One region of the Bacillus sp. Bwzl_19 genome, then DNA from elsewhere that is predicted to be linked to it. Evidence: a T-box and tRNA genes for the amino acid it is inferred to sense, from the RefSeq annotation. Region 1 holds a T-box; the other holds one or more tRNA genes.

Region 1 (9,648 bases):
TGACGAGCTTGAAGAAGGTCAGCTTCTGTATATACCTGAATATAATAACAGCCATGCGTAAGCACAAAGAGGCCGTAAAAATGTGGTGAATGGAATGGAAGCAGTCCAATCAGTGCTTCAGGAATACGGGCTGGCGGCTGAGTATATTGAGCCTGTCAGCCCGCATGTATGGAAAGTCTACTCAAACCACGGCATTTTTGCTTTGAAACAGCTCAAGCCGGCCCGCAGCAATGATTTTACGGATCATATGATTGAGATTGAGGAGAAAGGCTACCGTTCATTTGTTCCGATCTACCGCACGCATGCAGGCGATTTTTTTGCCGGAAGCCAGACGGAGGATTCTTATTATTTAATGCCTTGGCTTCAGTACGATCAGGAAGAAGAACTGGATCAAAAGCATGTTTACCTTTTTAAAGAGGTTGCGAAGCTCCACTCCGCGACCGTGCGGGACATCCAAATCAGTACTGAAGATATCAGCGGCTTTTATGAAGTAACGAAAAGAGATTGGGAAAATGATAAGCTCGTCTATGAACAATTTGCCGACCGGGCGGAAAAAGAGTGGTACCTTTCTCCTTTTGAACTGCAGGCCGTTACGTATCTTACAGAAACGGTGTCCGCCGTCAATTTTGCTCTGGAGCGTCTGGAGGAGTGGTTCGAAGCGGCAAAGGATCTTGATAAGACGAGAGCGGTGATCAATCACGGCAGCTTATCGAGCCGCCATTTTCTATATAATGACGTGGGAGCGGGCTTTTTCACCAATTTCGAGAAAGCTGCGCTGGGCCCTCCGCAAAATGATCTGCTCGGCTTTTATTCCAGATTGTTCAGAAGCTATCCGAAAGCGTGTCCGGAGTGTCTTGACTGGTTTTATACGTATCATAAATCATTTCCGCTCCGTGAAGCGGAAATCAGCCTGTTTCTCAGCTATATGGCTTATCCGTCCGGCATGTACAAAGTGCTGAAACGGTATCAGACCGCTCAAAGGGGCTCTGAAAAAGAAGAGTGCTCGCAATTATTAAGGGCGTTTTGGCAGATGAAAAATGTTGAACCATTTCTCATGAAGGTGTATCAGATTGAGCAGGAGAAAAAAATAAAGGCGGAAAACGAGTCCTCTTCATAACGGGACTCGTTTTTTTATATCCATTCCAAATGCAGGGCGCACGCTAAAAACAGCAGGATGGCAAGCAGAAGGACATCAAAAGTCGTCGGAAAGAAAATCGTCCTGATTCCCTGAAAGATCGTAATCGGTATAATGACTTGCGCGGATACAAGGCGGACCTGTCTGGCCCACTGGGGGAGCGAATAAGAATTGAATCTTTTTTTCACGGCAATTCCTCCTCACATTCGCCTTTCTTTGTATCGTATGTGCGGAAAAGGGCGGGGTGCATGCCCATTTATGTATGACGGCAGCGGTTTTTGGAAAAGATGATTGACGAATCAAAAACACTTTTACTATAATAAAGAACATAATAAATAAGATCATGAGCTGATAGAATACACCTGCTTTGAACGGGAAGAGTACAAGAAAGACGCATGAAGAGAGAGAAGCTACTGTGCTGAAAGGCTTCTTATGCCGTCTCATTGGAAGGTCGCCCGGGAGCATAATTTCTTGAACATACAGTAGAGAAATTCGGGCCGCACCCGTTATCCGTTTAAGTGCATGAACAGATCTGTTCATGAAAAAAGGTGGTACCGCGAAAGAGCTTTTCGTCCTTTATCAGGATGAAGGCTCTTTTTTAGTTGCTCAGCCATTTCTAAACATGCTGGAGGGTTATTATGGATACAAACGAACAAACAATGCCGACAAAATATGATCCGTCTGCGATAGAAAAAGGCCGCTATGATTTTTGGCTGAAAGGAAAATATTTCGAAGCGGGCGGCGATCAAACGAAACAGCCGTATTCTGTCGTCATTCCGCCGCCGAACGTGACGGGCAGGCTTCACCTCGGTCATGCGTGGGATACGACGCTGCAAGATATCGTTACGCGTATGAAACGCATGCAGGGCTATGACGTGCTCTGGCTTCCGGGGATGGACCATGCCGGCATCGCCACTCAGGCAAAAGTCGAAGCGAAACTCCGCGAACAGGGCACGAGCCGCTATGACCTTGGACGCGAAAAATTTCTTGAAGAAACATGGAAGTGGAAGGAAGAGTATGCTGATTTCATTCGCAGCCAATGGGCCAAAATGGGACTTGGACTCGATTATTCGCGCGAACGTTTCACTCTTGATGAAGGGCTGAACAAAGCCGTGCGTGAAGTATTCGTCAAATTGTACGAAAAAGGCTTGATTTACAGAGGCGAATATATCATCAACTGGGACCCTGCCACAAAAACGGCTTTATCCGATATTGAAGTGATTTACAAAGACGTACAGGGCGCGTTTTATCATTTGCGCTATCCGTTAGCAGACGGTTCAGGCTCAATTGAAATCGCGACCACCCGTCCGGAAACGATGCTTGGCGACACGGCTGTCGCGGTTCATCCTGAAGATGAGCGCTACAAGCACTTGATCGGTAAAACGGTGATTCTGCCGATTACAAACCGCGAAATTCCGATCGTCGGCGATGATTATGTTGATATGGAATTCGGATCTGGAGCCGTTAAAATCACGCCAGCCCATGACCCGAATGATTTTGAACTCGGAAACCGACACAATTTAGAGCGGATTCTTGTCATGAATGAAGACGGAACAATGAATGAAAAAGCGCTCGAATATAACGGCATGGACCGGTTTGAATGCCGCAAAAAACTCGTCAAAGATCTCCAGGAGACAGGCGTTCTCTTTAAAATCGAAGACCATATGCATTCTGTCGGCCACAGTGAGAGAAGCGGCGCCGTTGTTGAGCCGTACCTGTCCACACAATGGTTTGTCAAAATGCAGCCGCTGGCAGATGCGGCGGTTGACCTTCAGTCAAAAGAAGAGAAAGTTCACTTTGTTCCTGACCGTTTCGAGAAAACGTATCTCCACTGGATGGAAAACATCCGTGATTGGTGTATTTCCCGTCAGCTGTGGTGGGGCCACCGCATCCCGGCTTGGTATCATAAAGAAACCAAAGAAGTGTATGTCGGCCTTGAGGCGCCTGAAGACAGCGAAAATTGGGAACAGGATTCAGACGTGCTTGATACATGGTTCAGCTCCGCGCTTTGGCCGTTTTCTACAATGGGCTGGCCTGATGAAAACGCTGAAGACTTTAAGCGGTATTACTCAACCGATGTTCTTGTGACAGGGTATGACATCATCTTCTTCTGGGTATCCCGGATGATTTTCCAAGGTCTTGAGTTTACCGGTGAGCGCCCGTTCAAAGACGTGCTGATTCACGGCTTAATCCGTGACGAGCAGGGCAGAAAAATGAGTAAATCCCTTGGGAACGGTGTTGATCCGATGGATGTCATCGACAAGTACGGAGCGGATTCCCTCCGCTATTTCCTGGCAACCGGAAGTTCACCGGGGCAGGATCTCCGTTTCAGCTATGAAAAAGTGGAATCTACATGGAATTTCGCAAATAAAATTTGGAACGCCTCCCGTTTTGCCTTAATGAACATGGACGGCATGACGTATGACGAGCTTGATCTGTCCGGTGAGAAATCAGTTGCTGATAAGTGGATTCTCACAAGACTGAATGAAACGATTGAAGATGTAACCCAGCTTGCGGACCGTTATGAATTCGGAGAAGTCGGACGCCACCTGTATAACTTTATCTGGGACGATGTGTGCGACTGGTATATTGAAATGGCGAAGCTTCCGCTGTACGGTGAAGATGAAGCGGCGAAGAAAACAACCCGCTCTGTCCTGGCGTACGTGCTTGACCAAACGATGCGCCTTCTTCACCCGTTTATGCCGTTCTTAACGGAGGAAATTTGGCAGCACCTTCCTCATGAAGGCGAGTCAATCACGATCAGCTCTTGGCCGGTTCCGGTGCCGGAACATACGGATCAAGAGGCGGCTGCTGATATGAAACTGCTTGTTGAATTAATCCGTTCTGTCCGCAATATCCGGAGCGAAGTCAACACCCCGATGAGCAAGCAGGTTGAGCTTTACATTAAAACATCTACGGAAGACATTGCCGGCCGCCTTGAGAAGAACCGTTCTTACGTTGAGCGTTTCACGAATCCGAGCACGCTGAAAATCGGGACGGATATCACTGCGGCAGACAAAGCGATGACAGCAGTCGTTACCGGAGCGGAAGTCATTCTGCCGCTTGAAGGGCTGATTAACATTGATGAGGAAATCGCCCGTCTGCAAAAAGAATTCGACAAGCTGACAAAAGAAGTCGAACGCGTTCAGAAAAAACTCGGCAACGAAGGATTCATTAAAAAAGCTCCTGAGCATGTCATTGAAGAAGAACGCGCAAAAGAGAAAGACTACACGGCGAAACGCGAAGCTGTCCGGCAGCGGATTGCAGAGCTGAAAGGCTGATAAACCAGCGGGGCGGTTTCCTAAGAAACCGCCTTGTCGTATAAAAGAGGGGATTTCATTGTTTAAGACGTACAAAGAAGCGATCAGCTGGATTCACGGCAGACTCAAGTTCGGCGTTAAGCCGGGCCTTCTCCGTATGGAAAGGCTGATGGAAAAATTGGAACACCCGGAAAAGAACATCCGCGCCATTCATGTGGCGGGCACAAACGGTAAAGGATCAACCGTCTCTTTTATCCGATCCGTGCTTCAGGAAGCCGGTTATACGGTCGGCACATTCACATCTCCTTACATCATTACGTTCAATGAGCGTATCAGCGTTAACGGCACGCCGATTTCTGATGAGGAATGGAGAGCGCTCGTTAATGAAATAAAACCGATAGTCGATGAGCTCGATAAGACCGATGCCGGAACGGTGACAGAATTTGAAATCATTACAGCGTGTGCATTTTTATATTTTGCGAAGCGGGATGATATCGATTTTGTCATTTTTGAAGCGGGGCTGGGCGGCACATTTGATTCAACCAATATAGTGAAACCGCTCTTGTCGGTCATTACAAGTATCGGGCATGATCATATGGCGATTTTAGGCAATACCATCGAGGAGATCGCCGGGCAGAAAGCCGGTATTATCAAAAAAGCCATTCCTGTCATAACGGGCGTCAATCAGCCGGAAGCACTCGGCGTTATTGAAGCGGAAGCCGAAAAGAAGCAGGCTCCGTGCCAGCCGCTATATAAAACGTGCAGACTTTTTAATGAAGCGGCGCTTCCGTACGGTGAAAGCTTTTCGCTGGAAACGGAAACGAACTGCTATGATAACATTCAAACGTCGCTGATCGGCATTCATCAGAGGCAGAATGCGGCATTGGCGATATTGGCCGCTGAATGGCTGAATCGCCTGACAGTCGCCGCCATTTCTGAAGAAGCATTGCGAAACGGTCTGAAAAAGGCTTCGTGGCCGGGCCGATTTGAACGGCTTCAAAGCCGCCCTTTAGTATTTGCAGACGGTGCGCATAACGAAGAGGGCGTTGAAACGCTGACAGAAACGATCAGGCAGCGCTTTGCTGATAAAAACATCCATGTCGTATTCAGCGCATTAAAAGACAAACCGTATCAGGAAATGATTAAAAAGCTTGAAACCGAAGCAGACTCCATTCATTTTGTATCATTTGATTTTCCGCGTGCTTCAAGCGCAAAAGACCTTTACAATGCAAGCAGTCTTGCGAACAAAAGCTTCGATGAAAACCCGGACAGTGTGACAGAATGGATTAAGCAAAAAGACGGAACGGATGATGTCATCATCATTACCGGATCCTTATATTTTATTTCAGAAATGAGAAAGCGGCTTATCTGACAGCTCTTCGGATACCCGGCAAACCATTTTACGGTTTTGCCGGGTGTTTTTATGAGGAAAATATAGTTTCAGCCATTTCAGGCATGATGTTTTTCTATGCTACAATCTGAGCCAGATTGATAGAAAAGGTGTGGTCTGAGTGCTTTTGATTCTGTTTTTGCTCGGTTTGATTTTCGGTTCTTTTTTTTATACAGCAGCGTGCCGTATCCCGCTTCGGATCTCGGTTATTTCGCCGCGCTCATCCTGTTCCTTTTGCGGCCTGCCGCTCTCCTGGGGTGAGCTGGTGCCCGTCGTTTCTTATGTCCTGCAAAAAGGGAGATGCAGAAACTGCCGTGGGAAGCTGTCGATTATGTATCCGGCGGCGGAATGCTGGACGGCATGTTTATTTACGGCTGCCGGTATTCATTTCGGTTTCTCAAGAGAACTGTTAGTCGCGCTGTTATTTCTGTCTCTATTAATGATTGTTACCGTGACAGATCTGCAATATATGCTGATTCCTGACAAGGTTCTGCTGTTTTTTCTGCCGCTTCTCATCGTCGGCCGTATTTTTTCTCCGCTGGATTCATGGTATGCGGGGTTTGCCGGAGCCGTTTGCGGATTTTTTCTGCTTATTTTTATTATGTTTGTCAGTAAAGGAGGCATCGGTGCAGGTGATGTGAAACTGTTTGGGGTCATCGGCCTTGCGCTCGGCGTGAAGCTCGTACTCATTGCATTCTTTCTTTCCGTTATAATCGGAGCCGTATACGGGATGTGCGCCGCAGCGGGCGGCAGGCTTGGTAAAAAGCAGCCTTTCCCGTTTGCGCCCGCCATCGCGGCCGGGAGCGCTGTGAGTTATTTATACGGTGAAGAACTGTTTTCGTTTTACATCAAACTCGCTTCCGGAGGAGCTTGAAAAATTTGGCGAACTTTTTTTGGACAAGACGACAAAAGTCTTGTTCTTTTTTTTTTCGCCTATGCTAAAGTGTGAACCATGATCAGTTCAAGGTACGGCCAAGACGAATGCAAGGGGGAAGAGACGTTGAAAAAAAGGAAGAGCAAAAAGAACAGCAAAGCCAAAAACAATGCCCTTAAAGTAACGATTAACGGAAAAGAAGAAACGATGTATGGACAAGAAGATGTGAATGAAGGCGGGGAGAAAACCGTCACATTTTCAAATTGGGAAGAAACAAAGAAGGCGGAGCAGGAGATCGCAGCTTCCCATGAAGATCCGAAGGAAGAAGATTTCAATTGGGATGATGAGAAGAATCAGGAGGTATTTGAAGATGACCCGAAAGTCGTCCCGCCATATCAAAAGAAAAACACAGGCCCTCATTTTCCGAAAAAGAAGCAGCCGTCTTCTCCCGTAAAAAAAGCGGTCACGACAATTGCCGTTGCGGCTGTTTTAGGCACCGGGCTCGGCCTCGTCGCCTTAAATATGTCGGGAAGTAAAGAAGCCGCTGCTCCAGCTTCCGCCGACAAAGGTTCACAAGGGCAGACGGTGAAAGCGGGAGATGTATCAAAAGACAAGCAAGAAACAAGCGCCACAGGAAATGCGGAAGAGTCAGAGGGAAACTATAAAACATATGCGGTGCAGGCCGGTAAATTTTCATCAGAAAAAGGAGCGCAAACGCTCGTTGACCAGCTGACTGAAAAAGGTTACTCGGCCGTCTCTCTGGCAAAAGAAGACGGATACACATACGTGATCGCCGGTCTTGCAGCGGAAAAAAGCTTATCACAGCAATTGGGTCAGGCGCTGATAGACCATGATTTTGAGGCATGGGGCGGAAAAGAGCTCAGCTTTGCGGTCGATTCAGGCTTGGAAGACTCTTTTAAACTAGCATCTGAGCTCTCGGCCAAAGCAATTACCGGCAAAGATATTTCAAAATCAGATGTGGCTGAAGCAGCCAAAGCGGCAGACGGCGCAGCCGCCGCTGACAAAAAGCAGAAAGAGGCCGTCCTTCAAGCGCTGAAAGAACTGGAAACGTCCGGTTCCGAATCCGGCTGGAAAGCCCAGAAAGAGCTTTTAAGCATTGTAAAATAATATTTCTTTCTCCCGTCATGCGGCGGGATTTTTTATTTTGTCATCAAAAAGTTATTTTTCTGAAATTGTGGTTGTCCGCTTGATTTGGTAGGATAGACGAGTATCTTTTTTTCTTAAGCAAACCCTGAAAGGATGACAATCATGACAAAACGCTTAATACTCGCATCACAATCTCCGCGAAGAAAAGAACTCCTTAATCTTCTTCAGATTCCTTACAGCATTATTGCGAGCCGCACAGATGAAAAATTAAATCGAAACCTTTCGCCGGAAGAAAACGTCCAATGTTTGGCCGAGCAAAAAGCCGGTGCTGTATTGGCCGAAAATCCCGATGCAGTCGTTATCGGGGCTGACACGATGGTGTGCATAGACGGTGAATGCCTCGGCAAACCGCGTGACAGAGAAGAAGCGGCACACATGCTGCGGAGGCTTTCCGGCCGAAGCCATCAAGTCATTACGGCGGTCAGCATTCAGACGCATGACCGGAAAGAAACGTTCTGTGACAAGACGGAAGTGACATTTTGGCCGCTCAGTGAAGACGAAATACAGCTCTACATTGAAACAAAAGAACCGATGGATAAAGCAGGTGCATACGGCATCCAAGGAAAAGGCGCGCTTTTAGTGAAAAAAATAGACGGTGATTTCTATTCTGTCGTCGGGCTGCCTGTCGCTAAAACAATGAGAGCCCTGAAAGAATTTAATATAAAAGCTTGATGTTCAAACCGGGAAGGGGAACAAGGAGGGGTTGATCATCCGTGATCTGCCGTTAAAATTAAGAGATTTCCCCGAAAAAGAAAAACCGAGAGAGCGGCTTCTGCATTGCGGGGCCGAACATCTTTCTAACAATGAATTGCTCGCCATTCTGCTGAGGACGGGAACGAAACATGAGTCCGTCATGAATCTCTCTCACCGGCTGCTGCGGACGTTTGACGGGCTGCGCCTGTTAAAAGGCGCTTCTGCCCAGGAGCTTTCCAGCATCCCCGGAATCGGCACGGTGAAAGCCGTTCAGATCCTTGCTGCAATTGAGCTGGGGAGCCGTATTCATAAGACATCCGCCGGAGAGCATTGCGTCATCCGTTCTCCCGAAGACGGGGCGAAGTATGTGATGGAGGATATGCGCTTTTTATCCCAAGAGCATTTTGTCTGTTTATATTTAAATACCAAAAATCAAGTCATTCATAAACGCACCATTTTTATCGGAAGTCTGAATTCATCTATTGTCCACCCGCGGGAGGTGTTTAAAGAAGCTTTCAAACGATCCGCCGCGTCCTTCATTTGCGTTCACAATCATCCTTCAGGAGATCCCACACCGAGCAGGGAAGATATAGAAGTAACTAGACGGCTTTTTGAGTGCGGAAATTTAATCGGCATCGAGTTGCTGGATCATTTGGTCATTGGTGACAAAAAATTTGTGAGTTTAAAGGAAAAAGGATATTTGTAACACTTTTTTTTTCGTTGATTTAAGATATAATAGATTTTATGAGTTTTTCCCTTTAGGGTATTTTTGCTTTAAGAAAGGAAGATACATACATATGTTCGGAATTGGTACAAGAGACCTTGGTATAGATTTGGGAACTGCGAATACGCTTGTGTTTGTTAAAGGTAAAGGAATCGTAGTGAGAGAGCCGTCAGTGGTTGCTCTGCAAACGGATACGAAATCAATCGTTGCGGTCGGTAACGATGCTAAAAACATGATCGGAAGAACTCCGGGCAACGTGGTTGCGCTCCGTCCGATGAAAGACGGCGTTATCGCTGATTATGAAACAACTGCGACAATGATGAAATACTACATTAATCAGGCTGTGAAAAATAAAGGATTGTTTGCGAGAAAGCCGTACGTTATGGTGTGTGTGCCGTCAGGTAT
Region 2 (9,648 bases), 1.4 Mb from region 1:
CTTCGCCTTACGGCTTCGCAGAGACCTGTGTTTTTGCTAAACAGTCGCCTGGGCCTATTCACTGCGGCTCTCTCGGGCTTGCACCCTAACAGAGCACCCCTTCTCCCGAAGTTACGGGGTCATTTTGCCGAGTTCCTTAACGAGAGTTCTCTCGATCACCTTAGGATTCTCTCCTCGCCTACCTGTGTCGGTTTGCGGTACGGGCACCTCTCACCTCGCTAGAGGCTTTTCTTGGCAGTGTGGAATCAGGAACTTCGCTACTATAATTCGCTCGCCATCACAGCTCAGCCTTCACGGGAAACGGATTTGCCTATTTCCCAGCCTAACTGCTTGGACGCGGATATCCAATACCGCGCTTACCCTATCCTCCTGCGTCCCCCCATTGCTCAAATGGTGAGGAGGTGGTACAGGAATATCAACCTGTTATCCATCGCCTACGCCTTTCGGCCTCGGCTTAGGTCCCGACTAACCCTGAGCGGACGAGCCTTCCTCAGGAAACCTTAGGCATTCGGTGGAGGGGATTCTCACCCCTCTTTCGCTACTCATACCGGCATTCTCACTTCTAAGCGCTCCACAAGTCCTTCCGGTCTTGCTTCACAGCCCTTAGAACGCTCTCCTACCACTGTTCGAAGAACAGTCCGCAGCTTCGGTGATACGTTTAGCCCCGGTACATTTTCGGCGCAGAGTCACTCGACCAGTGAGCTATTACGCACTCTTTAAATGGTGGCTGCTTCTAAGCCAACATCCTGGTTGTCTAAGCAACTCCACATCCTTTTCCACTTAACGTATACTTTGGGACCTTAGCTGGCGGTCTGGGCTGTTTCCCTTTCGACTACGGATCTTATCACTCGCAGTCTGACTCCCAAGGATAAGTCATCGGCATTCGGAGTTTGACTGAATTCGGTAACCCGGTAGGGGCCCCTAGTCCAATCAGTGCTCTACCTCCGAGACTCTTACCTTGAGGCTAGCCCTAAAGCTATTTCGGAGAGAACCAGCTATCTCCAGGTTCGATTGGCATTTCACCCCTACCCACACCTCATCCCCGCACTTTTCAACGTGCGTGGGTTCGGGCCTCCATTCAGTGTTACCTGAACTTCACCCTGGACATGGGTAGATCACCTGGTTTCGGGTCTACGACCACGTACTCAATTCGCCCTATTCAGACTCGCTTTCGCTGCGGCTCCGCATCTTCTGCTTAACCTTGCACGGGATCGTAACTCGCCGGTTCATTCTACAAAAGGCACGCCATCACCCGTTAACGGGCTCTGACTACTTGTAGGCACACGGTTTCAGGATCTCTTTCACTCCCCTTCCGGGGTGCTTTTCACCTTTCCCTCACGGTACTGGTTCACTATCGGTCACTAGGGAGTATTTAGCCTTGGGAGATGGTCCTCCCGGATTCCGACGGAATTTCACGTGTTCCGCCGTACTCAGGATCCACTCAGGAGAGAACGAAGTTTTGACTACAGGGCTGTTACCTCCTATGGCGGGCCTTTCCAGACCTCTTCATCTACCTCGTTCCTTTGTAACTCCGTACAGAGTGTCCTACAACCCCAAGAGGCAAGCCTCTTGGTTTGGGCTGATCCCGTTTCGCTCGCCGCTACTCAGGGAATCGCATTTGCTTTCTCTTCCTCCGGGTACTTAGATGTTTCAGTTCCCCGGGTCTGCCTTCTCATATCCTATGTATTCAGATATGGATACCACTCCATTACGAGTGGTGGGTTTCCCCATTCGGAAATCTCCGGATCAAAGCTTGCTTACAGCTCCCCGAAGCATATCGGTGTTCGTCCCGTCCTTCATCGGCTCCTAGTGCCAAGGCATCCACCGTGCGCCCTTTCTAACTTAACCGTTAAAAAGAATCACTACGTGATATCTTGCATTACAATTGAATGTGAATTACTTCTGTTATCTAGTTTTCAAAGAACAACATCTCGAAGAATCGAATGATCCTTCAAAACTAAACAAGACAGGGAACGTTCTGTTTATAAGACCCAAGGTCTTATATTCCGTTAAAATCCTTAGAAAGGAGGTGATCCAGCCGCACCTTCCGATACGGCTACCTTGTTACGACTTCACCCCAATCATCTGTCCCACCTTCGGCGGCTGGCTCCAAAAAGGTTACCTCACCGACTTCGGGTGTTACAAACTCTCGTGGTGTGACGGGCGGTGTGTACAAGGCCCGGGAACGTATTCACCGCGGCATGCTGATCCGCGATTACTAGCGATTCCAGCTTCACGCAGTCGAGTTGCAGACTGCGATCCGAACTGAGAACAGATTTGTGGGATTGGCTTAACCTCGCGGTTTCGCTGCCCTTTGTTCTGCCCATTGTAGCACGTGTGTAGCCCAGGTCATAAGGGGCATGATGATTTGACGTCATCCCCACCTTCCTCCGGTTTGTCACCGGCAGTCACCTTAGAGTGCCCAACTGAATGCTGGCAACTAAGATCAAGGGTTGCGCTCGTTGCGGGACTTAACCCAACATCTCACGACACGAGCTGACGACAACCATGCACCACCTGTCACTCTGCCCCCGAAGGGGACGTCCTATCTCTAGGATTGTCAGAGGATGTCAAGACCTGGTAAGGTTCTTCGCGTTGCTTCGAATTAAACCACATGCTCCACCGCTTGTGCGGGCCCCCGTCAATTCCTTTGAGTTTCAGTCTTGCGACCGTACTCCCCAGGCGGAGTGCTTAATGCGTTAGCTGCAGCACTAAGGGGCGGAAACCCCCTAACACTTAGCACTCATCGTTTACGGCGTGGACTACCAGGGTATCTAATCCTGTTCGCTCCCCACGCTTTCGCTCCTCAGCGTCAGTTACAGACCAGAGAGTCGCCTTCGCCACTGGTGTTCCTCCACATCTCTACGCATTTCACCGCTACACGTGGAATTCCACTCTCCTCTTCTGCACTCAAGTTCCCCAGTTTCCAATGACCCTCCCCGGTTGAGCCGGGGGCTTTCACATCAGACTTAAGAAACCGCCTGCGAGCCCTTTACGCCCAATAATTCCGGACAACGCTTGCCACCTACGTATTACCGCGGCTGCTGGCACGTAGTTAGCCGTGGCTTTCTGGTTAGGTACCGTCAAGGTGCCGCCCTATTTGAACGGCACTTGTTCTTCCCTAACAACAGAGCTTTACGATCCGAAAACCTTCATCACTCACGCGGCGTTGCTCCGTCAGACTTTCGTCCATTGCGGAAGATTCCCTACTGCTGCCTCCCGTAGGAGTCTGGGCCGTGTCTCAGTCCCAGTGTGGCCGATCACCCTCTCAGGTCGGCTACGCATCGTCGCCTTGGTGAGCCGTTACCTCACCAACTAGCTAATGCGCCGCGGGTCCATCTGTAAGTGGTAGCCGAAGCCACCTTTTATGTCTGAACCATGCGGTTCAAACAAGCATCCGGTATTAGCCCCGGTTTCCCGGAGTTATCCCAGTCTTACAGGCAGGTTACCCACGTGTTACTCACCCGTCCGCCGCTAACATCAGGGAGCAAGCTCCCATCTGTCCGCTCGACTTGCATGTATTAGGCACGCCGCCAGCGTTCGTCCTGAGCCAGGATCAAACTCTCCGATAAAGTAGTTTGACTGACTACGCACATCGCTGTGCGATTTATTTAAAACTTTGAATTAACAGGTACGTTTTGTCTTGTTTAGTTTTCAAAGATCATTTTGTTCACTTTTCCAAGCAACTTTTTAAGTATATAATAAGTTTCTTTTAAAGTCAACATATTTTTTTATAAATGGTGGAGCCTAGCGGGATCGAACCGCTGACCTCCTGCGTGCAAAGCAGGCGCTCTCCCAGCTGAGCTAAGGCCCCAAAGTGGTCGGGAAGACAGGATTCGAACCTGCGACCCCATGGTCCCAAACCATGTGCTCTACCAAGCTGAGCTACTTCCCGATTATATATTTTATTATGGCGCGCCCGAGAGGAGTCGAACCCCTAACCTTTTGATCCGTAGTCAAACGCTCTATCCAATTGAGCTACGGGCGCATAATAATGAATGCCGAGGGCCGGACTTGAACCGGCACGGTAGTCACCTACCGCAGGATTTTAAGTCCTGTGTGTCTGCCAATTCCACCACCCCGGCGTGGATGGTATAGTTGGAGCGGAAGACGGGATTCGAACCCGCGACCCCCACCTTGGCAAGGTGGTGTTCTACCACTGAACTACTTCCGCATACAGGACAACTATCCTGTATAATGCGGGTGAAGGGACTTGAACCCCCACGTCATAAGACACTAGATCCTAAGTCTAGCGCGTCTGCCAATTCCGCCACACCCGCGTAAACATGGTGAGCCATGAAGGACTCGAACCTTCGACCCTCTGATTAAAAGTCAGATGCTCTACCAACTGAGCTAATGGCTCTTTTTAAAAAGACTTATATTATTATCTTGTCCAAAAATGGTGCCGGCCAGAGGACTTGAACCCCCAACCTACTGATTACAAGTCAGTTGCTCTACCAATTGAGCTAGGCCGGCAAATATGGTGGAGGATGACGGGCTCGAACCGCCGACCCTCTGCTTGTAAGGCAGATGCTCTCCCAGCTGAGCTAATCCTCCGTATATTACACTTACGTGTAATAGCTTGGCGGCGTCCTACTCTCACAGGGGGAAACCCCCGACTACCATCGGCGCTGAAGAGCTTAACTTCCGTGTTCGGCATGGGAACGGGTGTGACCTCTTCGCTATCGCCACCAAACCATTGAGAGTGTTCTCTCAAAACTAGATAACAGTGAGCATACATTCAAAATTGGTTAAGTCCTCGATCGATTAGTATCTGTCAGCTCCATGTGTCGCCACACTTCCACCTCAGACCTATCAACCTGATCATCTTTCAGGGATCTTACTTCCTTGCGGAATGGGAAATCTCATCTTGAGGGGGGCTTCATGCTTAGATGCTTTCAGCACTTATCCCGTCCGCACATAGCTACCCAGCGATGCCCTTGGCAGAACAACTGGTACACCAGCGGTGCGTCCATCCCGGTCCTCTCGTACTAAGGACAGCTCCTCTCAAATTTCCTGCGCCCGCGACGGATAGGGACCGAACTGTCTCACGACGTTCTGAACCCAGCTCGCGTACCGCTTTAATGGGCGAACAGCCCAACCCTTGGGACCGACTACAGCCCCAGGATGCGATGAGCCGACATCGAGGTGCCAAACCTCCCCGTCGATGTGGACTCTTGGGGGAGATAAGCCTGTTATCCCCGGGGTAGCTTTTATCCGTTGAGCGATGGCCCTTCCATGCGGAACCACCGGATCACTAAGCCCGACTTTCGTCCCTGCTCGACTTGTAGGTCTCGCAGTCAAGCTCCCTTGTGCCTTTACACTCTGCGAATGATTTCCAACCATTCTGAGGGAACCTTTGGGCGCCTCCGTTACCTTTTAGGAGGCGACCGCCCCAGTCAAACTGCCCACCTGACACTGTCTCCCCGCCCGATAAGGGCGGCGGGTTAGAAGGTCAATACAGCCAGGGTAGTATCCCACCGATGCCTCCACCGAAGCTGGCGCTCCGGTTTCCAAGGCTCCTACCTATCCTGTACAAGCTGTACCAACATTCAATATCAGGCTGCAGTAAAGCTCCACGGGGTCTTTCCGTCCTGTCGCGGGTAACCTGCATCTTCACAGGTACTATAATTTCACCGAGTCTCTCGTTGAGACAGTGCCCAGATCGTTGCGCCTTTCGTGCGGGTCGGAACTTACCCGACAAGGAATTTCGCTACCTTAGGACCGTTATAGTTACGGCCGCCGTTTACTGGGGCTTCAATTCGCACCTTCGCTTACGCTAAGCGCTCCTCTTAACCTTCCAGCACCGGGCAGGCGTCAGCCCCTATACTTCGCCTTACGGCTTCGCAGAGACCTGTGTTTTTGCTAAACAGTCGCCTGGGCCTATTCACTGCGGCTCTCTCGGGCTTGCACCCTAACAGAGCACCCCTTCTCCCGAAGTTACGGGGTCATTTTGCCGAGTTCCTTAACGAGAGTTCTCTCGATCACCTTAGGATTCTCTCCTCGCCTACCTGTGTCGGTTTGCGGTACGGGCACCTCTCACCTCGCTAGAGGCTTTTCTTGGCAGTGTGGAATCAGGAACTTCGCTACTATAATTCGCTCGCCATCACAGCTCAGCCTTCACGGGAAACGGATTTGCCTATTTCCCAGCCTAACTGCTTGGACGCGGATATCCAATACCGCGCTTACCCTATCCTCCTGCGTCCCCCCATTGCTCAAATGGTGAGGAGGTGGTACAGGAATATCAACCTGTTATCCATCGCCTACGCCTTTCGGCCTCGGCTTAGGTCCCGACTAACCCTGAGCGGACGAGCCTTCCTCAGGAAACCTTAGGCATTCGGTGGAGGGGATTCTCACCCCTCTTTCGCTACTCATACCGGCATTCTCACTTCTAAGCGCTCCACAAGTCCTTCCGGTCTTGCTTCACAGCCCTTAGAACGCTCTCCTACCACTGTTCGAAGAACAGTCCGCAGCTTCGGTGATACGTTTAGCCCCGGTACATTTTCGGCGCAGAGTCACTCGACCAGTGAGCTATTACGCACTCTTTAAATGGTGGCTGCTTCTAAGCCAACATCCTGGTTGTCTAAGCAACTCCACATCCTTTTCCACTTAACGTATACTTTGGGACCTTAGCTGGCGGTCTGGGCTGTTTCCCTTTCGACTACGGATCTTATCACTCGCAGTCTGACTCCCAAGGATAAGTCATCGGCATTCGGAGTTTGACTGAATTCGGTAACCCGGTAGGGGCCCCTAGTCCAATCAGTGCTCTACCTCCGAGACTCTTACCTTGAGGCTAGCCCTAAAGCTATTTCGGAGAGAACCAGCTATCTCCAGGTTCGATTGGCATTTCACCCCTACCCACACCTCATCCCCGCACTTTTCAACGTGCGTGGGTTCGGGCCTCCATTCAGTGTTACCTGAACTTCACCCTGGACATGGGTAGATCACCTGGTTTCGGGTCTACGACCACGTACTCAATTCGCCCTATTCAGACTCGCTTTCGCTGCGGCTCCGCATCTTCTGCTTAACCTTGCACGGGATCGTAACTCGCCGGTTCATTCTACAAAAGGCACGCCATCACCCGTTAACGGGCTCTGACTACTTGTAGGCACACGGTTTCAGGATCTCTTTCACTCCCCTTCCGGGGTGCTTTTCACCTTTCCCTCACGGTACTGGTTCACTATCGGTCACTAGGGAGTATTTAGCCTTGGGAGATGGTCCTCCCGGATTCCGACGGAATTTCACGTGTTCCGCCGTACTCAGGATCCACTCAGGAGAGAACGAAGTTTTGACTACAGGGCTGTTACCTCCTATGGCGGGCCTTTCCAGACCTCTTCATCTACCTCGTTCCTTTGTAACTCCGTACAGAGTGTCCTACAACCCCAAGAGGCAAGCCTCTTGGTTTGGGCTGATCCCGTTTCGCTCGCCGCTACTCAGGGAATCGCATTTGCTTTCTCTTCCTCCGGGTACTTAGATGTTTCAGTTCCCCGGGTCTGCCTTCTCATATCCTATGTATTCAGATATGGATACCACTCCATTACGAGTGGTGGGTTTCCCCATTCGGAAATCTCCGGATCAAAGCTTGCTTACAGCTCCCCGAAGCATATCGGTGTTCGTCCCGTCCTTCATCGGCTCCTAGTGCCAAGGCATCCACCGTGCGCCCTTTCTAACTTAACCGTTAAAAAGAATCACTACGTGATATCTTGCATTACAATTGAATGTGAATTACTTCTGTTATCTAGTTTTCAAAGAACAACATCTCGAAGAATCGAATGATCCTTCAAAACTAAACAAGACAGGGAACGTTCTGTTTATAAGACCCAAGGTCTTATATTCCGTTAAAATCCTTAGAAAGGAGGTGATCCAGCCGCACCTTCCGATACGGCTACCTTGTTACGACTTCACCCCAATCATCTGTCCCACCTTCGGCGGCTGGCTCCAAAAAGGTTACCTCACCGACTTCGGGTGTTACAAACTCTCGTGGTGTGACGGGCGGTGTGTACAAGGCCCGGGAACGTATTCACCGCGGCATGCTGATCCGCGATTACTAGCGATTCCAGCTTCACGCAGTCGAGTTGCAGACTGCGATCCGAACTGAGAACAGATTTGTGGGATTGGCTTAACCTCGCGGTTTCGCTGCCCTTTGTTCTGCCCATTGTAGCACGTGTGTAGCCCAGGTCATAAGGGGCATGATGATTTGACGTCATCCCCACCTTCCTCCGGTTTGTCACCGGCAGTCACCTTAGAGTGCCCAACTAAATGCTGGCAACTAAGATCAAGGGTTGCGCTCGTTGCGGGACTTAACCCAACATCTCACGACACGAGCTGACGACAACCATGCACCACCTGTCACTCTGCCCCCGAAGGGGACGTCCTATCTCTAGGATTGTCAGAGGATGTCAAGACCTGGTAAGGTTCTTCGCGTTGCTTCGAATTAAACCACATGCTCCACCGCTTGTGCGGGCCCCCGTCAATTCCTTTGAGTTTCAGTCTTGCGACCGTACTCCCCAGGCGGAGTGCTTAATGCGTTAGCTGCAGCACTAAGGGGCGGAAACCCCCTAACACTTAGCACTCATCGTTTACGGCGTGGACTACCAGGGTATCTAATCCTGTTCGCTCCCCACGCTTTCGCTCCTCAGCGTCAGTTACAGACCAGAGAGTCGCCTTCGCCACTGGTGTTCCTCCACATCTCTACGCATTTCACCGCTACACGTGGAATTCCACTCTCCTCTTCTGCACTCAAGTTCCCCAGTTTCCAATGACCCTCCCCGGTTGAGCCGGGGGCTTTCACATCAGACTTAAGAAACCGCCTGCGAGCCCTTTACGCCCAATAATTCCGGACAACGCTTGCCACCTACGTATTACCGCGGCTGCTGGCACGTAGTTAGCCGTGGCTTTCTGGTTAGGTACCGTCAAGGTGCCGCCCTATTTGAACGGCACTTGTTCTTCCCTAACAACAGAGCTTTACGATCCGAAAACCTTCATCACTCACGCGGCGTTGCTCCGTCAGACTTTCGTCCATTGCGGAAGATTCCCTACTGCTGCCTCCCGTAGGAGTCTGGGCCGTGTCTCAGTCCCAGTGTGGCCGATCACCCTCTCAGGTCGGCTACGCATCGTCGCCTTGGTGAGCCGTTACCTCACCAACTAGCTAATGCGCCGCGGGTCCATCTGTAAGTGGTAGCCGAAGCCACCTTTTATGTCTGAACCATGCGATTCAAACAAGCATCCGGTATTAGCCCCGGTTTCCCGGAGTTATCCCAGTCTTACAGGCAGGTTACCCACGTGTTACTCACCCGTCCGCCGCTAACATCAGGGAGCAAGCTCCCATCTGCCCGCTCGACTTGCATGTATTAGGCACGCCGCCAGCGTTCGTCCTGAGCCAGGATCAAACTCTCCGATAAAGTAGTTTGACTGACTACGCACATCGCTGTGCGATTTATTTAAAACTTTGAATTAACAGGTACGTTTTGTCTTGTTTAGTTTTCAAAGATCATTTTGTCTTTCGTTCAAGCGACTTTATTATTATATCTTATCAATCTCTTGAAGTCAACAACTTTTTAAAATTTCTTTTTTCGTCAGCGCCTTGTTTAGCGGCAACGAATAATAATATACCACCTCACAAATAATAGTGCAATAGTTTTTTAAAAA

The links. A T-box is a leader RNA that pairs with one kind of tRNA and senses whether it is charged. The one in region 1 lies ahead of ACW5MY_RS12810 (valine--tRNA ligase), so its partner is inferred to be a tRNA-Val.
Region 2: it encodes a tRNA-Val, which carries the amino acid that the T-box ahead of ACW5MY_RS12810 (valine--tRNA ligase) is inferred to sense. The anticodon was not compared.

What each region holds. Positions count from the first base shown of each region.
Region 1 is NZ_CM142729.1:2,399,131-2,408,778, reverse strand. It holds gene ACW5MY_RS12825 (LysM peptidoglycan-binding domain-containing protein) at 1-61, shown strand, start outside; gene ysxE (spore coat protein YsxE) at 95-1,117, shown strand; gene ACW5MY_RS12815 (hypothetical protein) at 1,132-1,323, opposite strand; T-box leader at 1,494-1,715, shown strand; gene ACW5MY_RS12810 (valine--tRNA ligase) at 1,774-4,416, shown strand; gene ACW5MY_RS12805 (bifunctional folylpolyglutamate synthase/dihydrofolate synthase) at 4,475-5,767, shown strand; gene ACW5MY_RS12800 (prepilin peptidase) at 5,907-6,659, shown strand; gene ACW5MY_RS12795 (SPOR domain-containing protein) at 6,786-7,787, shown strand; gene ACW5MY_RS12790 (Maf family protein) at 7,929-8,498, shown strand; gene radC (RadC family protein) at 8,530-9,225, shown strand; gene mreB (cell shape-determining protein MreB) at 9,317-9,648, shown strand, end outside.
Region 2 is NZ_CM142729.1:90,859-100,506, reverse strand. It holds rRNA gene ACW5MY_RS00555 (23S ribosomal RNA) at 1-1,848, opposite strand, end outside; rRNA gene ACW5MY_RS00550 (16S ribosomal RNA) at 2,023-3,572, opposite strand; tRNA gene ACW5MY_RS00545 (tRNA-Ala) at 3,739-3,814, opposite strand; tRNA gene ACW5MY_RS00540 (tRNA-Pro) at 3,819-3,895, opposite strand; tRNA gene ACW5MY_RS00535 (tRNA-Arg) at 3,912-3,988, opposite strand; tRNA gene ACW5MY_RS00530 (tRNA-Leu) at 4,000-4,085, opposite strand; tRNA gene ACW5MY_RS00525 (tRNA-Gly) at 4,100-4,174, opposite strand; tRNA gene ACW5MY_RS00520 (tRNA-Leu) at 4,199-4,280, opposite strand; tRNA gene ACW5MY_RS00515 (tRNA-Lys) at 4,288-4,363, opposite strand; tRNA gene ACW5MY_RS00510 (tRNA-Thr) at 4,401-4,476, opposite strand; tRNA gene ACW5MY_RS00505 (tRNA-Val) at 4,482-4,557, opposite strand; rRNA gene rrf (5S ribosomal RNA) at 4,581-4,696, opposite strand; rRNA gene ACW5MY_RS00495 (23S ribosomal RNA) at 4,748-7,677, opposite strand; rRNA gene ACW5MY_RS00490 (16S ribosomal RNA) at 7,852-9,401, opposite strand.